Regions from separate parts of the Methylobacterium nigriterrae genome, predicted to be linked through region 3. Evidence: riboswitches for the same ligand, from Rfam matches in the RefSeq annotation. Region 3 holds a riboswitch; each other region holds the start of a gene.
What was found. A riboswitch is a leader RNA that binds a small molecule or an ion and turns the genes downstream of it on or off. The one in region 3 is predicted to bind cobalamin.
Positions count from the first base shown of each region.

Region 1: linked by a shared signal. The riboswitch ahead of WDW90_RS05375 (CbtB domain-containing protein) and the one ahead of WDW90_RS25805 (TonB-dependent receptor plug domain-containing protein) in region 3 are both predicted to bind cobalamin.
Region 2: linked by a shared signal. The riboswitch ahead of WDW90_RS08195 (TonB-dependent receptor) and the one ahead of WDW90_RS25805 (TonB-dependent receptor plug domain-containing protein) in region 3 are both predicted to bind cobalamin.

Region 1 covers NZ_JBAWTG010000005.1:85,475-91,469, reverse strand. The annotation lists gene cobN (cobaltochelatase subunit CobN) at 1-1,101, opposite strand, end outside; gene cobW (cobalamin biosynthesis protein CobW) at 1,113-2,147, opposite strand; gene WDW90_RS05385 (DUF1636 family protein) at 2,147-2,560, opposite strand; gene WDW90_RS05380 (CbtA family protein) at 2,553-3,332, opposite strand; gene WDW90_RS05375 (CbtB domain-containing protein) at 3,361-3,543, opposite strand; cobalamin riboswitch at 3,579-3,771, opposite strand; gene cobU (bifunctional adenosylcobinamide kinase/adenosylcobinamide-phosphate guanylyltransferase) at 4,037-4,567, shown strand; gene cobO (cob(I)yrinic acid a,c-diamide adenosyltransferase) at 4,604-5,215, shown strand; gene WDW90_RS05360 (cobyric acid synthase) at 5,487-5,995, shown strand, end outside.
Region 2 covers NZ_JBAWTG010000010.1:27,553-33,547, forward strand. The annotation lists gene WDW90_RS08170 (lipopolysaccharide biosynthesis protein) at 1-719, shown strand, start outside; gene WDW90_RS08175 (GFA family protein) at 941-1,381, opposite strand; gene WDW90_RS08180 (DUF2147 domain-containing protein) at 1,538-2,215, opposite strand; gene WDW90_RS08185 (bestrophin family protein) at 2,512-3,432, shown strand; gene WDW90_RS08190 (hypothetical protein) at 3,525-3,734, opposite strand; cobalamin riboswitch at 3,911-4,107, shown strand; gene WDW90_RS08195 (TonB-dependent receptor) at 4,223-5,995, shown strand, end outside.
Region 3 covers NZ_JBAWTG010000075.1:16,940-22,563, reverse strand. The annotation lists partial or broken gene WDW90_RS25820 (Crp/Fnr family transcriptional regulator) at 1-363, shown strand, start outside; gene WDW90_RS25815 (winged helix-turn-helix transcriptional regulator) at 487-867, opposite strand; gene WDW90_RS25810 (FMN-dependent NADH-azoreductase) at 956-1,573, shown strand; cobalamin riboswitch at 1,741-1,939, shown strand; partial or broken gene WDW90_RS25805 (TonB-dependent receptor plug domain-containing protein) at 2,099-3,211, shown strand; gene WDW90_RS25800 (DUF6074 family protein) at 4,295-4,549, opposite strand; gene WDW90_RS25795 (hypothetical protein) at 4,546-4,737, opposite strand; gene WDW90_RS25790 (hypothetical protein) at 4,734-4,934, opposite strand; gene WDW90_RS25785 (DNA-binding protein) at 4,931-5,179, opposite strand; gene WDW90_RS25780 (hypothetical protein) at 5,196-5,624, opposite strand, start outside.

The sequences.
Region 1 (5,995 bases), on a different contig from region 3:
GCGGGCGAGCCGCACCCAGGCGGCGGCGCGCTCGGCCAGAGCCGCGATGCCGGCCGGGTCCGGCACGGCGCGGCGCTCGGCGAAGCCCTCGACCTCGGGCGCCTCCTCCTTGAAGGCGATCGGAAAGCCCGAGAGCCGCCCGTCGAATTCGGGCAGCGCCACCTGCATGGCGAGGTCGGCGGCGTTCAGGCCCCGGGCGGACGCCTCCCAGGCCGCGCGCGGGCCGCCGACCGTGAAGGCCTGGATGACCGGGCAGTCGGCGCGGTCGAGCACGAAGCCCGCATCCTCCCGCGCCGAGAAGGCGGTGGCGGCCACGATCACGTCGGGGCGCCGCCGGTCGAGGGCCTCGCGCAGGACCGCCAGCGCCTCCGGGTCCTTCAGGCTCGACACCGCGAGGATCAGCGGGCCGAGGCCGCGCGCCCGCAGCGCCTCGGCGAGCGCCGCGACCGGGCCGCCATCGCCCGCGAGCACGGCCGAGCGGTAGACGAGGAGGAGGGCGAGCGGCGCGCCCGCATCGCCCGCCGCCGCGAGCGCGGTCTCGAGCGCGGCCGGCCCGCAGCCGGGGCACCAGGGGAAGGCGCGCGGCAGCGGCACCGGCGGCTCGACCGCGGCGGGGCACCCGATCTCGGCCGCGAGCCGGCCGAGCATGCGGCGCAGGTTGTCCGGGCCGCCGGCGCGGAAATAGGCATCGATCTCGCTCGCGAGCGCGGGCTGCGTCGAGAAGGCGGCAAGCCGCGGGTCCGGCCGGTCGTCGCCCGGCAGCACCACGAGGGCGACGCCGTTCCGGCGCGACACCGCGTGCGCCCGCTCGATGCCGTAGCGCCAGTAGTCGAGCCCGCCGAGGCAGCGGATCACCGCGATCTTCGCCCGTGCGATGACGCCGTCCACGTAGAGGTCCACCGACATCGGGTGGCGCAGCCGCGCGAGCTTGGCGAGCCGCAGGCTGGGCCGGCCGGGGCCCAGCGCGCCCTGCGCCTCCGCGAGGCCGGCGAGGTCCGAATCGGTGAAGGACAGGACGACGATGTCGCCCGGCGCCTGCCCGAGATCGACCGCCGCCTCGCCCTCGTCGAGGGAGACCGTGTCGACGCGCAGGAGGTGCATGGCGTCCTATATCATCCCGCCAGCGCCGCCGCGACGGCGTTCCGGTCGAAGCCCTTGAGGCCGATCACCACGAGGCGGCCGTCGCGGGCCTCGCCCGGCCGCCAGGGCCGGTCGAAATGGTGGGCGACGCGCCGGCCCACGCCCTGCACCACGAGCCGCATCGGCTTGCCCTCGACCTCGGCGAAGCCCTTGATGCGCAGCACGCCCGCGGTCTCGGCCGCCCGCTCGACCCGCGCCGCGAGGTCGGCCGCCGCGACGGCCGGGCGGACCGGCAGGGCGACCGTCTCGAAATCGTCGTGGTCGTGGTCCTCGCCCTCGCCGTGGTGCGAGGGGCGGGCGTCGAGGTCGTCCTCGGCCGCCGCGCCGAGCCCGAGCAGCACGCGCGGGTCGATCGCGCCGTGGGCGGTCTCCACCACCTTCACGGCGCGGGGAAGCTGGCGCTCCACCTCGGCCCGCACCCCGGCGCGCGCGTCCGCGTCGAGGAGGTCGGACTTGTTGAGCACCACGAGGTCGGCGCAGAGGAGCTGGTCCTCGAACACTTCTTCCAGCGGGTTGTCGTGGTCGACGCTGGCATCCGCGGCACGCTGGGCGGCGAGCGCTGCCGGGTCCTCGGCGAAGAGGCCGGCGGCGACCGCCGGGCCGTCCACCACCGCGACGACGCCGTCGACCGTGACGCGCGAGCGGATCGCCGGCCACTGGAAGGCCTGGACGAGGGGCTTCGGCAGGGCAAGGCCCGAGGTCTCGATCAGGATGTGCTCGGGCGGCTCGGCGCGACCGAGCAGCGTGTTCAGCGCCGGCACGAAATCGTCCGCCACCGTGCAGCAGATGCAGCCGTTCGGCAGCTCCACGATCGCGTCCTCGCCGCAGCCCTCGACCCCGCAGGCGGCCAGGAACGAGCCGTCGAAGCCGACATCGCCGAACTCGTTGACGAGGATCGCGAGGCGCCGCCCCCGCGCCTGCTCCAGCAGGTGGCGCACCAGCGTCGTCTTGCCGGCCCCGAGGAAGCCCGTGACGATGGTGCACGGGATCTTCTGGACGATGCTCATCACTCAGCGGCCTCAGGCAGGGTCCCGTCCGCCTGGGACGGGAACGGGGGGATGCGGGCGACCACGCCGCGCTTGAAGATCTCGGGCCGCGCCCGCCAGGGCACGATGCCGTCCGGCGTGCCGGCATAGAGGCCGAGCCCGGCGAGCAGGGTCTCGGCGGCGCTCTCCGGGTCGAGGTCGCCGTAGACGTAGGTCCAGCGGCCCGCCGAGGCGACCGCGACCGTGCAGGGCCGCTTGCAGACCGAGAGGCACTCCACCGGCTCGATCCGCAGGCCCGGCACCGGCGCCGCGCCGAGGCGGGCGTCCAGCGCCGCCCTGAGCCGCGCGCCGGCCCGGATCTCCGAGGTGTCGCCCTCGGCCCGGCAGGTGGTGCAGACATAGAGCACCACGTCCTCGGGTGCGGCCTCAGGCACGGGCGGGCGCCGGGGCGGTGCGGCCGAAGACCTGCCAGGCCCAGCCGAAGGCGAGCCCGATCACGGCCCAGAACACGAAGCTGACGGCGAGCGAGCGGGCGGCGAACTGCGCGGCGAGCCCCGCCGGCAGGGCGGAGGGCGAGACGCCGACCTCCGGCGCGCCGGCGAGATGCGGGGCGACGATCAGCACGAGGCCCCCGACGATCGCGATGCCGGCGCGCCGGATCGCGATGAGGTAGAGGCCCATGGCGGTCGCCGCCGCGGTCATCAGCCACCAGGCCTGTCGGGCGGCGAGCGGGGCCGCCTCGCTGCCGGGCAGTTCCGGCGGCAGGCCGAGCGCCGGGGCGAGCGCCGCCGCGGCGAAGCCCGCCACCGCGAAGGCGAGCGCCCGCTCGGGCGTGGGCTCGCGCCGGCAGGCCAGCATCGCCGCCCCGAGGAGCAGCGCGTAGCCGACCCCGCCGATCAGGGTCGCGAGCCCCGTGAAGGCCATGCGGGGCAGGCCGGGGCCCGGCTGCCAGGCGGGCGCGGCGCCGGACCCGCCATGCGCAGGGCCGTCCTCGCCGTGACCGTGCGCGAGCACGATCGGCAGGCCGGGCGCGACGCGCGCCGCGTGGGTCCAAGGCGCGACGCGTGCCGCGTGGGTCTCGGCCTGCGCCTCGTAGCGCTCGGCCGCGATGATGAGCGGCGAGGTCAGGCCGAGTTGCAGGCCCGTCGCGACGACGGCCGCGAGGAAGCCGGCGACGAGGGCCGCCGACAGGAGCCGGATGATCATGGAGGCGTGGAGCCTGCGCGCCGGGCGGTCAGTGGCAGGGAAAGTTCTGCGTGTGCCGGAAATCGTGCGCGGCGTTGTGGAGCGCCGAGGCGGGCGCGAAGCCGGCCAGGAAGACGAGGCCGATGCCGAGAAGCGCGGCGATCACGACGGCCGAGAGGCCCTCGTTCGCGCGGGCCGTGCTGGTACCAAGGGTCTGAACGGTCGTCGACATCGTCAATCTCCGGCCGCCCCGCCGGCGGCGTTCGAGGAATCGTCCCGCGGACGGCAGGTCTCCTGGCTCGCGGGTCCTCGCGCCTGCCGCCTTCCCGGCACGCGCCGGTGGCCGTCTGGCAGGAGCTGACCGCTCACAGTTGCGGGGGCAGCCGCGGCATCGAGGCGAACCTCCCACCGCATTCCCTTTTCACCCCGTCGCCGGGGCACCGTCCGGAGCGACTTCTATCCTGTCACGGCGGCGCGCACAACGCGGAGGATTCGCGATTCGCCCAGATCTCTCGTCCGGGCAGGCAAGGGCAGATCTCGGGCCGGCCCGAGATCTGCGGGGGAGGAGGGCCGCGTCGCAAAGCGTGGGATCAGGGGATCGCCTCGCGCCGTGCGACCGTGCAGGCCCGTCCGGGAGACGGCGGCCTCGCTTCCCGCAACCCGGCGCGATCGGCGCCCCGGCCGCCGCTTTGACCGGCCGCGTCCCTTGGGGCAAAGGAGCCCGCATGCGGCAGGCCCCACCCCGGATGACCCTGGTGCTCGGCGGCGCGCGCTCGGGCAAGAGCGCCTATGCGGAGGCCCTGATCGAGGCGCACGCCGCGCCCTGGCTCTACCTCGCGACCGCCCGGGCCTGGGACGAGGAGATGCGCGCCCGCATCGCGCTCCACCGGGAGCGCCGCCCGGAGGGCTGGGTCACCCGCGACGTGCCGGTCGATCTCGCCGCCGCCCTGCGGGACTGGCGCGGTCCCGTCCTGGTCGACTGCCTGACGCTCTGGCTCACCAACCTGATGCTCGCCGAGACCGACCTTCCGGCCGCCGCCGAGGCGCTCGCCGCCGCCTGCGCGGCGGCGCCCGGCCCCCTGGTGCTCGTCGCCAACGAGGTCGGCCTCGGCATCGTGCCCGAGAACGCGCTCGCGCGCCGCTTCCGCGACGAGGCCGGGCGCCTGCACCAGCGCCTCGCCGCGCAGGCGGACAGGGTGGTGCTCACCGTGGCGGGGCTGCCCCTCGTCGTGAAACCGGCCGGAGGAACCCCATGAACGCCCGGAGGAGCCCATGACCGCCCGGAGGAGCCCATGACCCCGAGCCCGGACGACGAGGCCCGCCACCGCGAGAAGATGGCGCGGCGCAAGGCGGTGCAGGATGCCGAGGTCGCCGCCAAGACGATCGAGAAGGGCCTTCTCATCGTCAACACGGGCCCCGGCAAGGGCAAGACGACGGCCGCGCTCGGCCTCGCGCTGCGGGCGCTCGGGCGCGGCCACCGCGTCGGCGTCGTGCAGTTCATCAAGGGCGGCTGGGACACGGGCGAGCGCCACGCCCTTGCGGCGTTCGGGGAGCGCGTCGCCTGGCACACGATGGGCGAGGGCTTCACTTGGGAGACGCAGGACCGGGCGCGCGACATCGCGGCCTGCCGGGCGGCCTGGGTCAAGGCCGAGGAGCTGATGGCCGACAGGACGGTCGGGCTTCTCGTCCTCGACGAGCTGAACATCGCGCTGCGCTACGACTATCTCGACCTCGACGCCGTGCTGGCCGCGCTTGGCGCCCGCCGCCCCGGCCTCCACGTCGTCGTCACGGGCCGCAACGCGAAGCCCGCCCTGATCGAGGCCGCCGACCTCGTCACCGAGATGGGCAACGTCAAGCACCACTTCTCGGCCGGCGTGAAGGCGCAGGCGGGGATCGAGTTCTGATGGGTGCCGGCGAGCCGGCCCGCAGCCGGCCGGCCCCGGGGATCGCCGGGTCCGGACCGGGCGCGGATCCACCTCTCCCGTGCGGGAGAGGTCGAGTCCGCGAGAGCGGACCGGGTGAGGGATCAGGTCTTTCCGGACAAGTCGCACCCCTCACCCCGACCCTCTCCCGCACGGGAGAGGGGGCGCGTCGCGCTCCGTCCGGCACATTCGGACCCACGTCGCTCCGGTCGGTCGGGGCCCGCCCCCGCCTGGCCGGCCCGGGACCCGTCCCATGACCCGCGCCCTGATGATCCAGGGCACCGGCTCCGACGTCGGCAAGTCGCTGATCGTGGCCGGGCTCGCCCGGGCCTTCGCGCGGCGGGGCCTCCGGGTGCGCCCGTTCAAGCCGCAGAACATGTCGAACAACGCGGCCGTCACCCCGGATGGCGGCGAGATCGGGCGGGCGCAGGCGCTGCAGGCGCGGGCGGCGGGCGTCGCGCCCTCGATCCACATGAACCCTGTGCTGCTGAAGCCCCAGAGCGAGGTCGGTTCCCAGGTCGTGGTGCAGGGCCGCATGGTCGCGACCGTGACGGCGCGCGACTACCAGGCCTGGAAGCCGCGCCTGCTCGAGGCGGTGCTCCAGAGCTTCGCGCAGCTCGGGCGGGAGGCCGACCTCGTCCTCGTCGAGGGGGCGGGCTCGGCCTCCGAGGTCAACCTGCGCCGGGGCGACATCGCCAATATGGGCTTCGCCCGCGCGGCGGGCACGCCCGTGGTGCTCCTCGGCGACATCGACCGCGGCGG
Region 2 (5,995 bases), on a different contig from region 3:
TGGCGCGCATGGTGGTGCTGCTGCCGATGCGCATGCTGATCATGCCGGTCCTCAGCCGCCTCTCCGACCCGGAGGCCCTCGCGGCCTCCTACAACGAGATGGCCCGCTCGGTCCTCGCCATCTGGATGCCGCTCCTGCTCGCCCTCGGCACGGGCGCCGAGATCCTCCCGATCTTCTTCGGGGCGAAGTGGGAGGGCTCCTCCCTGGTGCTGCAGGCGATGAGCCTCGTGGCCTTCACGATGCCGCTCTGGGCGCTCGCCGGGGACGCGCTGTCGGCGGTGGGGCGGCCGGACCTGTATCTCCAGCTCGCGGCGATGCAGGTCGGGATCCTGGCCGCCGGCATCACCGTCGGCGCGCAGTTCGGCCTCGTCGGCGTCGGGCTCGGCTGGTCGGCCGCCTCGGCCTGCATGGTGCCGCTGGCGATCCTCACGCTGCGGCGGGCCTGCCCGATCGCCTGGGGGGCGCAGATCGCGTCCGCGCTGCGGATCGGGCTGGCGGGGATCGGGTGTGTCGCGGGCTACTTCGCGGCGTTCCATCTGATGGACGGCCTCGGCTGGCCGAGCTGGGCCCGCTCCCTGATCGGAACCGGATTCGGCCTCGGCCTCTACGCGGCGCTGCTCGAGTTCGTGCTGTTGCCGGGCCATATCACCGGGACCCTGCGAAGCCTCTGGACCCTGTTCGCCTCGCGAGCCACCCCCTCCACCCGCTCGGCCGCGTGAGCCCGTGGCGCCTCCGGCGCGGGCTCGGGCCGTGTTCCGGCGCGTCATACGGCGTCCGCTCGATCCCTTGGGTGTGGGTAGGACGCTCAAGGCCGAACAAGGGATCAACCGGCGACGGTATCACCTTTCCAGAACGGGCTTGGCGGTTCGCGCATCGGGCAGCCGCGCATCCCTTCTCTCCGCCCGGCGTGGGAAGCGGCCCGCGCCCGATCCCGCCGAGCCTACCCCTCGGCGGGGCTGCGGTAGGGCAGCGGAGAGGCTTGCGCGAAGCGCGGCAGGTCGTCGGGACCGAGCGCCCAGGGCAGCGCCTCGCAGGTCCAGACATGCATCTCCGGCCGGATCGCGGCCGGATCGTCGAGGGTCGCGAGCGGGATGCCGATGCGCGGGGCGTCGCGCGGCTCGAGGAACAGGCGCGTGCCGCAGCGCGGGCAGAAGTGCCGGTAGAGGCGCTCCGAGCTGCGCCAGCGCGCGGTCGTGCCCTGCCAGGAGAGGTCGCGCCGGGCGAACTGGGCCTGGGCCAGGAACGGGGCCGCGGTGGCGGCGCGACAGGTCGTGCAATGGCAGATGCGGGCGCCGAGCGTGGGGGCGGTGGCGCAGTAGCGCACCGCCCCGCAGAGGCAGCCGCCGCGATAGGGCGGCGGCGCATTGCGGGTGTAGGGCATCGTATCGCCGAATCCGTCCGCGCGGGGCCCGTGGTCGAAGGTCTCGCCGGCCTGTCCGAGGACGAGCCGGGTGATTTCTCTTAAGCCGTTCCCGGCGCCCGACCAAGAGCGGCAAGGGTTCCGGGCAAGGGCTCCGGGCTTGGCGACGGGGGCGCCCTATTCCTCGGCCGGGGGCGCCGCCGGCGCGGCGGCCGGGGCCTTCGCGGCGGGCTTCGCCGCCGGCTTGGCGGCCGTTCCGGTGGTGCCGGTGGTGCCGGGCGCCGCGCCCGCGGTCGTGGCGGGCTTCGGTGCCCACTCGGCATCGGCGCGGGGGCCGCCGGGGCCGTTGGTCGGACCGGTGAGCTGGCCGGGCGCCACGTCGGTCACGCGGTTCCAGGTCTGCGAGCCGCACAGGATCGCCAGCATGCAGCCGCGCACCGAGAGTTCGGTCGGCTGCTCGGTCCAGATCGAGACGTCGTAGAACTTGCCCTCCTCGGCGTTGTAGATCTTGCCCTCGAAGCGGCCGTCCGCGTTCGGCTTCAGGCCCATGATGAGCTGGTGGCCGAGGGAGGGGCGGGTCTGCTTCTTCGGATCCGGGTTCTTGAAGTCGACGCGCGGCTGACCCTTGTCGTTGAGCGGGACCTTCAGCCAGACCGCGTAGCCGCAGACGTTCTTCTCCTGCGGGCCGCACTTCTCGATGCGGATGCGGGCGCGCCCGTCCTCGGTGAGCCAGGTGCCGCTCGGATCGGCGGGAGCCGCGGCCTGAGCGAGGCCCGAGAGCGACGAGAGCGCCGAGAGCGCGATGAGCGGCGCGGCCATGCGTGCGCCGACAGCGCCGACCAGTCGAAACGTCATACGAAAACTCCTATCGCACCCCGCCGCCCCGCGGCGCCGGAGGACGCGGCCGACCGGCGCGCTCCTCCTCTCGAAATTCCGCCATCGTCCGCGAAGGTGACCGGATCATGACCGAGCCGCGGCGGCCGGGCCCGAATTCACCGGCCCGGCCGCCGGGGTACGATCGCGGGACGCGGGGCCCGGGCGGCTTGCAGAAGCCCCCGGCGGCTTGCCTAAGCCTCCGGCGGCTTGCCGCAGGCCGGGCCCGCGCCGATAACCGGCGCCCGCGGCCCGCCGCCCGCTCCGCCCGAGACACCATGGTCGTCCGCTCCCGCCCGAACTTCCTGGCCATCCTGTTCACCCTGCAGGGCTCGATCCTGCCCCAAGTGGCGCCGAAGGTGCTCGGGATCGCGGCGGTGGCCTTCGCGGTCGTGGCGGCGGAGCGGCGCTGGCCGGAGCCCTTCCCGACCTCGGCCGGCATCGGCCCCTTCACGCTGATCGGGCTCGCCCTGTCGATCTTCCTCAGCTTCCGCAACAACAGCTGCTACGACCGCTGGTGGGAGGGCCGGAAGGCCTGGGGTGGGCTCGTCACGGAGGTGCGTGGTCTTGCCCGCGCCCTGCCGGCCGTGCTGCCGGGCCCCGGCGAGGCGGAGCTGCGGCGGCGCTGCCTCCGGCGCGTCGCGGGCTTCGCCCACGGGCTGCACGCGCGGCTGCGAGGGCTCGACGAGGCCGCCGCCGCCGCGCCCTGGCTGCCGGCGGACGAGGCCGCATCCCTCGCGCGGCGCCCGAGCCCCACCGATGCGGTGCTGGGCGCCCTCACCCGCGACCTCGCCGAGGCGATGCGGCGGGGCCTGCTCGGCGAGGTGGTGTTCGGCGTCCTGGAGCACAGGATCGCGGCGCTGTCGGGCGTCCACACCGCCTGCGAGCGCATCCAGGGCACGCCGCTGCCCTTCGCCTACACGCTCCTCCTCTACCGGACGGCCTGGCTCTACTGCCTGCTCCTGCCTTTCGGCCTCGCGGCGACGCTCGGCTGGGCGACGCCGATCGCGGCGGCGCTCGTCGCCTACACGTTCTTCGGCCTCGACGCGCTCGGGGACGAACTGGAGGAGCCGTTCGGCACCGATGCGAACGACCTGCCGCTCGACGCGCTCCTGCGCGCGGTCGACGGCATCGTCCTCGACGCGCTGGGCGAGCCGGTGCCGCCGCCGCTGGAGCCGCAGGATGCCGTGCTGCGCTGAGCGGCCAGCGCGGTTCGCGTCATCCCGGACGAGCGAAAGGGCCGACGCGCGGGGGCGCCGGCCCTTCCCGGTACGCGCCGGCGTCGCGCGGGTTACTCGGCGGCGCTCATCTCGGCGGTGAAGTGGCCGCACCAATCCTGCGCGGCGACGACCGGCCAGAGGCCCTTCGATTCGGGGGCCGGCTGGGTGACCGGCGGGTTGAAGCGGCACAGGCCCTCGTCGGCGGCAGGGGCGCCGCCGTTGAGCGTGTGCTCGTCGAAGAAGCGGCAGCTGGCGCAGGCGGCGTTGTCGGTGGCGGCCATGTCGATCGGTCTCCGTAGAGGGGGGGGTGGGCGGGCTGGCCCGGGGTCGTGTCGCAGTTCTTAATTAGAACAACTCCAATGAAGGGGTCAACCGACGGTTCTGGGTGCCGCCCGGCTCCGCCTCACGTTTCGGTGCGCTGTTGCAGGCCTGCCCGTTGACGTGAGGCGCCGCGACGGCCAAGCTCGGTTTCGACGGTTCCCCTCGGGGATCAAAAGGGAACGCGGTGAGGGTTCGATCCCGAATCCGCGGCTGCCCCCGCAACTGTGAGCGGCGAGCCCTCCATCAGCACGTCACTGGGTGCCCGGCACCTGGGAAGACGATGGAGGGCGGCGACCCGCGAGCCAGGAGACCTGCCGTCAGCCGTGGTCACACGCGAAGCGCGTCGGGCGGGGTGTCCTGGCGGGTGCCGGGTTGCGCGCCGAACACGCGTGCAGGCCGTCCTCGTTCGCGGTGACGTGCCACTTGCCGAGCGCGTCCGCCTTCCGCCATGACACAATCCTTCGAGCTCCCGCGCGCCCCGGCGCGCAGATCCGCCGCGCCGCCTCGCGCGGCCCGCACCCTCTCGATCCTGCTTGCTTATGGTTGCCTCGAGGAGGCCCGCGCCCAGGAGAGCGTCACCCTCGACACGCTGACGGTGGCGGGCTCGGGGCTCGCCCCGGCCGGCCTGAACCTGCGCACACCCGACCGCGGCGCGAGCCGCCTCGGGCTCACCCCCCTGGAGACGCCCGCGAGCGTCGACGTCATCGCGGGCGAGACCGCGCGCCTGCGCGGGCAGGACACGATCGCGGACGCCGTGACGCAGGACGCCACCGGCATCACCAGCATCGCCTCGCCGGGCAACGGCAACGGCGCCTTCACGTCGCGCGGCTTCGCCGGCCCGAACTCGATCCAGCAACTCTACGACGGCACCCGCCTCTACGTGGGTGCGGGCACCGTCACCTTCCCGTTCGACACCTGGAACGTGGAGCGCATCGAGGTGCTGCGCGGGCCGGCCTCCGTGCTCTACGGCGACGGCGCCATCGGCGGCGTGATCAATGTCGTCCCGAAGAAGCCGACCTTCACGGCGGTCAACGAGGCCCGCGCGGTCGTCGGCACCGACGGGGTGGCCCGCCTCGCCCTCGATTCCGGCGGCGCGATCGGCCAGGCCGAGTTCGGCAACACCTTCGCCTACCGGCTGAACGTCAGCGGCAACCGCGCCGATGGCTGGATCCGCCCGGTCGGCGATTTCCGCAATCTCGCGGTCTCGGCCGCGCTCCTGTTCCAGCCGAGCCCCGACCTCGCCGTCACGCTCTCCCACGATCTCGGCTACCAGGAGCCCGCCCGCTACTGGGGCACGCCGCTGGTCGAGGGACGCATCACCGATCTCGTCCGCTTCAGGAACTACAACATCCTGGATCCGAAGGTCACCTGGGCCGACAACTGGACGCAGTTGAAGACGGAGTGGACGCCGTCGGCCGACGTCACCATCCGCAACACGGCCTATCGTCTCACCAGCCGACGCCACTGGCTCGACGTGGAGCAGTACGCCTTCAATCGCGGGACGGGCCTCGTCGACCGGAGCGACTACCTGGAGATCTACCACAGCCAGGAACAGGTCGGTAACCGCTTCGACGCGGCGTTCAAGGGCAGCCTGTTCGGATTCCGCAACGAGTTCCTGGCCGGCTTCGACGTGAACCACATCGACTTCCGCCACACCAACAACTTCTTCTTCGACAAGTCCGACAGCGTGCCGCTCGTCGGCGGCTCGCTCGGGCTGTTCCCGCCGGAGGGCCGAGCCACGCCGGCCTATGCGACGCGCACGACCCAGGCCTCCGTCTTCGCCGAGGACCGGCTGATCCTCACCGACCGGCTTTCGTTCCTCACGGGCGTGCGCTTCGACGCGCCGACGCTCCAGCGCGAGGACCTGCGCTCGGGGGCGCAGTTCGAGCGCACCTACAGGGCGCTCGGCTATCGCTTCGGGCTGGTCTACAACCCGACGCCGGACAGCGCGCTCTATGCCCAGTACAGCTTCGCCACCGACCCCGTGAACAGCCTCATCACGCTGTCGCAATCGCTCGCCGGCTTCCGGCTCGCCACGGGCGACCAGGTCGAGATCGGCGCCAAGGGACTGGCCTTCGACGGCGCGCTCGAGTGGACGATCGCCGGCTACCGCATCGTCAAGAACAACCTGATCTCGGCGGTGCCGGGACAACCCACTCTGTCGACGCAGGTCGGCCGGCAATCCTCGCAGGGCTTCGAGCTGGCGCTCGGCTGGCGCGTC
Region 3 (5,624 bases):
GAGGCTCTGGTCGGCGTCGCGATCGTGCGGGAGTGGACGGTCAACCTCGGCCAGCGCATCGGCCTGGAACGGGTTGGGCATCTCCTGTGTGAGCCGTTCATCCGGCTGCGCGCGGTCGGGCTGGTCGAGCATAACAGCTGCAGCTTGCCACTGACGCAGGCGGATCTGGCCGACGCGACAGGCCTGTCGAACGTGCACGTCAACCGCGTGCTACAGGAATTACGCAGCTCCGGCCTCATCCTGCTGAAGGACCGCCGCCTCACGATCCCGGAGATGTCCGCGCTCCAGGTGGTGTCGCTGTTCAACCCGAACTACCTGCACCTTGACCACGAGGGTCGCTACTTCGACGCAGACCAGGGTTGAGCGGTCCCGCCCCTGCATCGGTTCCGTAACGCCCAACCTGCGAGCGGCGCCCCGCCCCTGCTCAGGTCCGATAGAGCAAGCCCTACTGGAACGCCTCAGCGGTCACCCACACCGCGCCCAGGTTCAAGATCTATCCTCTTGAGCATCGTAGCGGGCCTGCGCCGCATTGATCTGCACCATGTGCTGGAAGGCCCATGTCCCGAGCGCCTGCACCGGCTCTGCCAACGAGTGGCCCATCTCCGTCAATTCGTAGTCCACTCGCGGTGGGATCGATGGTGTCACCGTCCGGCTCACGAGGCCGTCCCGCTCAAGGTTGCGCAGTGTCAACGTCAGCATCCGCTGCGAGATGCCATCAACACCGCGCTTCAACTCGCTGAAGCGGCAAGAACGTCCGCGTAGAATCATGATGATAAGTACACTCCACTTGTCGCCGACGCGCGATAGCACCTGCGATACTTTCATGCACTCAGGCGTATGGCGATTTATAGGGCCGGTTACTTCCATGTGACCGTGGTATCATTCCTGTGCCGTCTTGCGACGCTTGGGGAAGCCCATATCATGAAGCGGTCACAAAGGGGAACCGAGTTCTGATATGAAACTGCTGCACATCGACACGAGCATCCTCGGCGCCGGCTCGGTCTCGCGCGAGCTCTCCGCCCTGATCGTCCAAAGGATCACGAAGGGTACCGAAGCCGAGGTGACCTACCGCGACCTTGCTTCCGAGGATCTACCGCATCTCACGCCGGCGACACTGCCGAGCGCTCATCCCCTCTCCGCCGTGGCGGGGCCGCTTGATGCTGCTGCGCAGGCCGCCCGCGACGTGAGCGACCGGATGTTGGAGGAGTTCATTGCCGCCGACACGGTGGTCGTCGGCGCCCCGATGTACAACTTCACCATCCCGTCGCAGCTCAAGGCGTGGCTCGACCGTCTGGCGGTACCCGGCAAGACCTTCCGCTACGGTGCGAACGGACCAGAGGGTTTGGCCAGTGGCAAGCGTGTAATCGTGGCCCTGGCTCGCGGCGGCTTCTACGGCCCGGAGACCGCAGCCGTTTCGGCTGAGCATGCCGAGAGCTACCTGCGGACGATTTTCGCCTTCATGGGCATCCCCGATCCCGAGTTCGTCTTGGCCGAGGGCCTTGCGGCAGGCGAGCACAACAAGGTCCAGGCACTCACATCAGCCCGCGCCGCAGTCCAGCAACTCGCGGCCTAATCGTGGCGGATGTCGACAGGTGGATCCATAGCGAGCGCGTTCCGCAAAACCCAATGCGCGAGTGGCGCTGGTAGGCTGCGTGCCAGCAGGGCATGGTCCGCGATGTCACCATCATGGCACACACGGCACGGGACAATGCAGGCGGCGTTGACCGTGATTATCGCGGCTGTAAGGGTTGGAATGACGGTTCCCCTTGGGGATCAAAAGGGAACGCGGTGAGGGTTTGATCCTGAATCCGCGGCTGCCCCCGCAACTGTGAGCGGCGAGCCTTCCGCCACCTGTGTCACTGGATGGGCCTCATCCGGGAAGACGGTGAGAGGGCAGCGACCCGCGAGCCAGGAGACCTGCCGTCAGCCGTGGTCACACGCGGAACATGCTGGGCGGGGTGCCCTGGCAGGTGTCGGGATGGCGCAACCCTTGCGAAAGGATCGACCTCGTTCGCGGTGACGTGCCACTGCCGTTGCCCGAGGCCTACCTCCCGTGTCCCCATTCCGCTCTTCGCCCGCGCAGAGAAGCCTTGTCGCCATGGCGTGCGCCGGCTCCGTCTCGCTCACCCCGTTGCCAGTCCTAGCGCAACCTGCGGCCTCAGAAGCGACGCTCGCCGAGATCTCCGTTGCGGCTGATGCCCTAGCGCTCCCCGCCACGGGGCCTGTCGCCAGCCCGGGCTATGTCGGCGGCGTGACCGGCATCGGCGGCAGTCTCCGCCCCGTGGAAGCCGCCAGCGCCGGCGTGATCACGGGCGCCCAGGTCAACAACCGGCCCGTCACCCGCCCGGGCGAGGTGCTGGAAGCGGTGCCGGGTCTCATCGTCACCCAGCATTCGGGCGAAGGCAAAGCCAACCAGTTCTTCCTGCGCGGCTTCAACCTCGACCACGGCACCGACATCGCCATCCACGTCGACGGCATGCCGGTCAACATGCGCACGAACGCCCACGCCCAGGGCTACGCCGACATCAACTTCCTGATCCCCGAACTCGTCGGCGCGGTCGAGTTCCACAAAGGGCCTTACTTCGTGCGCGACGGCGACTTCGCCGCCGCGGGCTCGGTGCGGATCGACTATCTCGACACGGTCGAGCGGAACGTCGCGCTCACCTCGATCGGCTCCTTCGGCTACAAGCGCGCGCTCTCGATCGCCTCGGCGCCGCTGGGCGAGGGCCACCTGCTCGTGGCCGGTGAGGCGCAGGTCTATGACGGGCCCTGGGCAGTGCCCGACCGCTTGGGCAAGCTCAACGGCGTTGTCCGCTACAGCCAGGGCACGGCCACCGACGGCTTCGCGCTCACCGGCATGGCCTACTGGGCCAAGTGGAACGCGACGAACCAGATCGCGGAGCGCGCGGTCTCGGACGGCCTGATCGGCCGCTTCGGCACGCTGAACCCGAGCGATGGCGGCGATACTGGTCGCTTCTCCTTGTCGGGGCGCTGGAGCCAGACGGACGAGACCGGGATCACCCGGGCGAACGCCTACGTGATCCGCTATGGGATGAACCTGTTCAACGACTTCACCTACTTCCTCACCGATCCGGTGAACGGCGACCAGTTCCACCAGCTCGACCAGCGTGTGCTCGGCGGCGGCGAGGTCAGCCATGTCTTCCAAAGCGATCTGTTCGGCCTGCCGATGGAGAATGAGATCGGCGTGCAGAAGGCATTGCACAGTTAGCGGTTTGCCGGTGCTCCAGCCTCACGGATCAGTTAGGGGTGACTTGCGTGCCCCCTTTCGGCGGGCTCCCGCTGCCTCCTGATGCGCGCGGATGCTGGTGCCCTCGAGGAACGTCATCCCGAGTTGCACGCCCCATTCCTGTGCCAGCCGCGACAGCTGTTTCTAGACATCCAGACGCGCGAGAGCGGATTAAGGTCTGAGCCGCACGCGACCGCGACGCGCGATGAGCGGGATGCCCGCAACGGCTCACGCGCTCGGCCACGAACTGCCAGAGCACCGCTGCGCACCCTGACGAAACAGCTGCAGTAACCGCGGTCTGCCGCGCGGTCTGGATATCGGAAGCCGGACACGTTGCGCTGTTCGCTGGCCCGCTTACCCCGAAGATATAGATAGAAGTAACGCTAGCGTCACTGGACACAGAAGTGTCGCCCGCGTCACTGGCGGCAGTGACGGTAGCGTCACTGGTGTCAGTATCGCTAGCGTCACTAGGCAAAACCTTTCACCGGACAACAACCACTCTCTTAATCGGAGGCATTTCTTTCGGCTTTCGCGGAGCATGGCGCTCATTTATCGACCGCTTTGCAGCCTCACCGACCCGACGAGCTTCCTCTAAGCTCTCAAAGCGTCGCCACTTGCTGCAAGGGGATTCGCCAGTGGCTGTGGGCAGCCAAGCAAGCCGGAACAGCGTTGCTCGGCCCCTAAAACCTCCCCACCCGCGCTCACCTATCTTAGCCACTTTCACCAGTCCGATTGCGTCAACCTCTGCTATTGCGCTGGCGATCGACCCGCGTCGGATCCCAAAGTGCTCGAAATTGTCGTAGGTGACCGGCAGAGCGCCGTTGCGCGTTCCAGCATGGGCCATGTGCTCCACGCACACACGGTCAATCAGCAGTCTCGCATTCTGGCTTGCTGCCCGCCACGCAAAGCTCTCAAGGATCTCCTTTGTGAGCCAGACGAAAGGCTGGCCAGCGGGCGGATGGTTTTGCTTGCGGAAGCGGGGGTCCCGAAAGGTCTTTGTCGAACGTCCGGTGGCGTCGATGCCTCGGCAAGTGCGCGAGTTCTCGGTCACGCAGCACCTCCGGGTGCCAACAGGAACCGCCAGCGAGCGGCCCGGATGTTGTTCTCAATTGTCCGGAGTTCGGCATCCACCATCACCGGCGCAACGCCTCGGCGCACCAAGGTCTCGTGCTGAATGGTGAGCTGTCGTTGAAGATGCCCCTCTGCCTTCCGCGTGGTTGAGGCCCCCGCCATAATCCCGGCGTGGCGGAGGATGAAGCCGCGATCTCGCGAGCGCGGGAAGGGGAGGACGAGGGCGGTCATGATGCGCTATCTACCTCCCACCGGCATTTCGGGGCGTGTTCGACACTTTCTTCAAACGATCTGCCCCGAATACGATCAATGTGGCATGGCTTGATAAGTGGCCCATGCGGCTGCCAATCCTTCTCGGCATTAATCAACCGCCCCGCGACGCTTGCAAGGTCAGAGGCTTCCGGCAGGTTGGCGGTCATGCTCCCCTCCCGTTCGCCGCCGAACGGGCGCTGAGGGCGATCTGGGCCGCTTTGCGGTCGGTAAAGGTGCCGACGCACGATCCATCGCTGTCGTAGGCATAGACAGCGCCTCCAGAGCTTCGGATGAAACCGATGAGCACGCGACCGTCGTAAACCGTGAGGTCGCCGCGAGCGGTGCCAAGACGAGGGCTCGTCATGCTGCGCGCTCCTGCTTCTCGATCCAAGCCATAATGGTGGAGCGTCTAGCGTGAACCCGCCCACCGAGCTTGAAGTGGGGCAAGTCTCCTTTCGCGAGAGCATGATAGATCCGCCGGACGTTCGTTTCACGCTGGCCTGCCTCCTCGCCGTAGATGGCGATAGAGATACCTTCGGCGCCGATGATTACATCATCAGGCAAGCCGCTCCCGTCCGCGCTCAAGGAGCGCGCTACAGTTTCGGTCATTCGAATCTTCCTCGGCTTATTCGAAAAGCTTAGAGACAGCCCTCAACGTCTTGGTAGTTATTATTTTCGATATTTGCTGGTCTACCTCACAATCTTCATTGTGCACCCCTCCGAAATATCCTCTTATCAGCTCTCGATTTCCTGATGGCAGCGGACCCGATTCGGAAAGCCGTTGTTCAACGGCTCTAACCCATATCTCAGCCGCGACAACGGGCCGCTTGAACGTGACACCTACTTGAACTTTTGAATAAATATCGTTCGCAGCATCTACCCCCAACGACCTCGCAATCTCTTTCTCGAAATCTGAAATTCCGTCTCGGCCAATGATGGACATCGAGCTCATCATCATTCCTAAAGCCGCGCCAAATTGCCTGCCTTTAGAACAAATCTCCGTTAGAAAGCTATAATGCGGCAGACATATTTGCCGCGAGTGACATACACTACG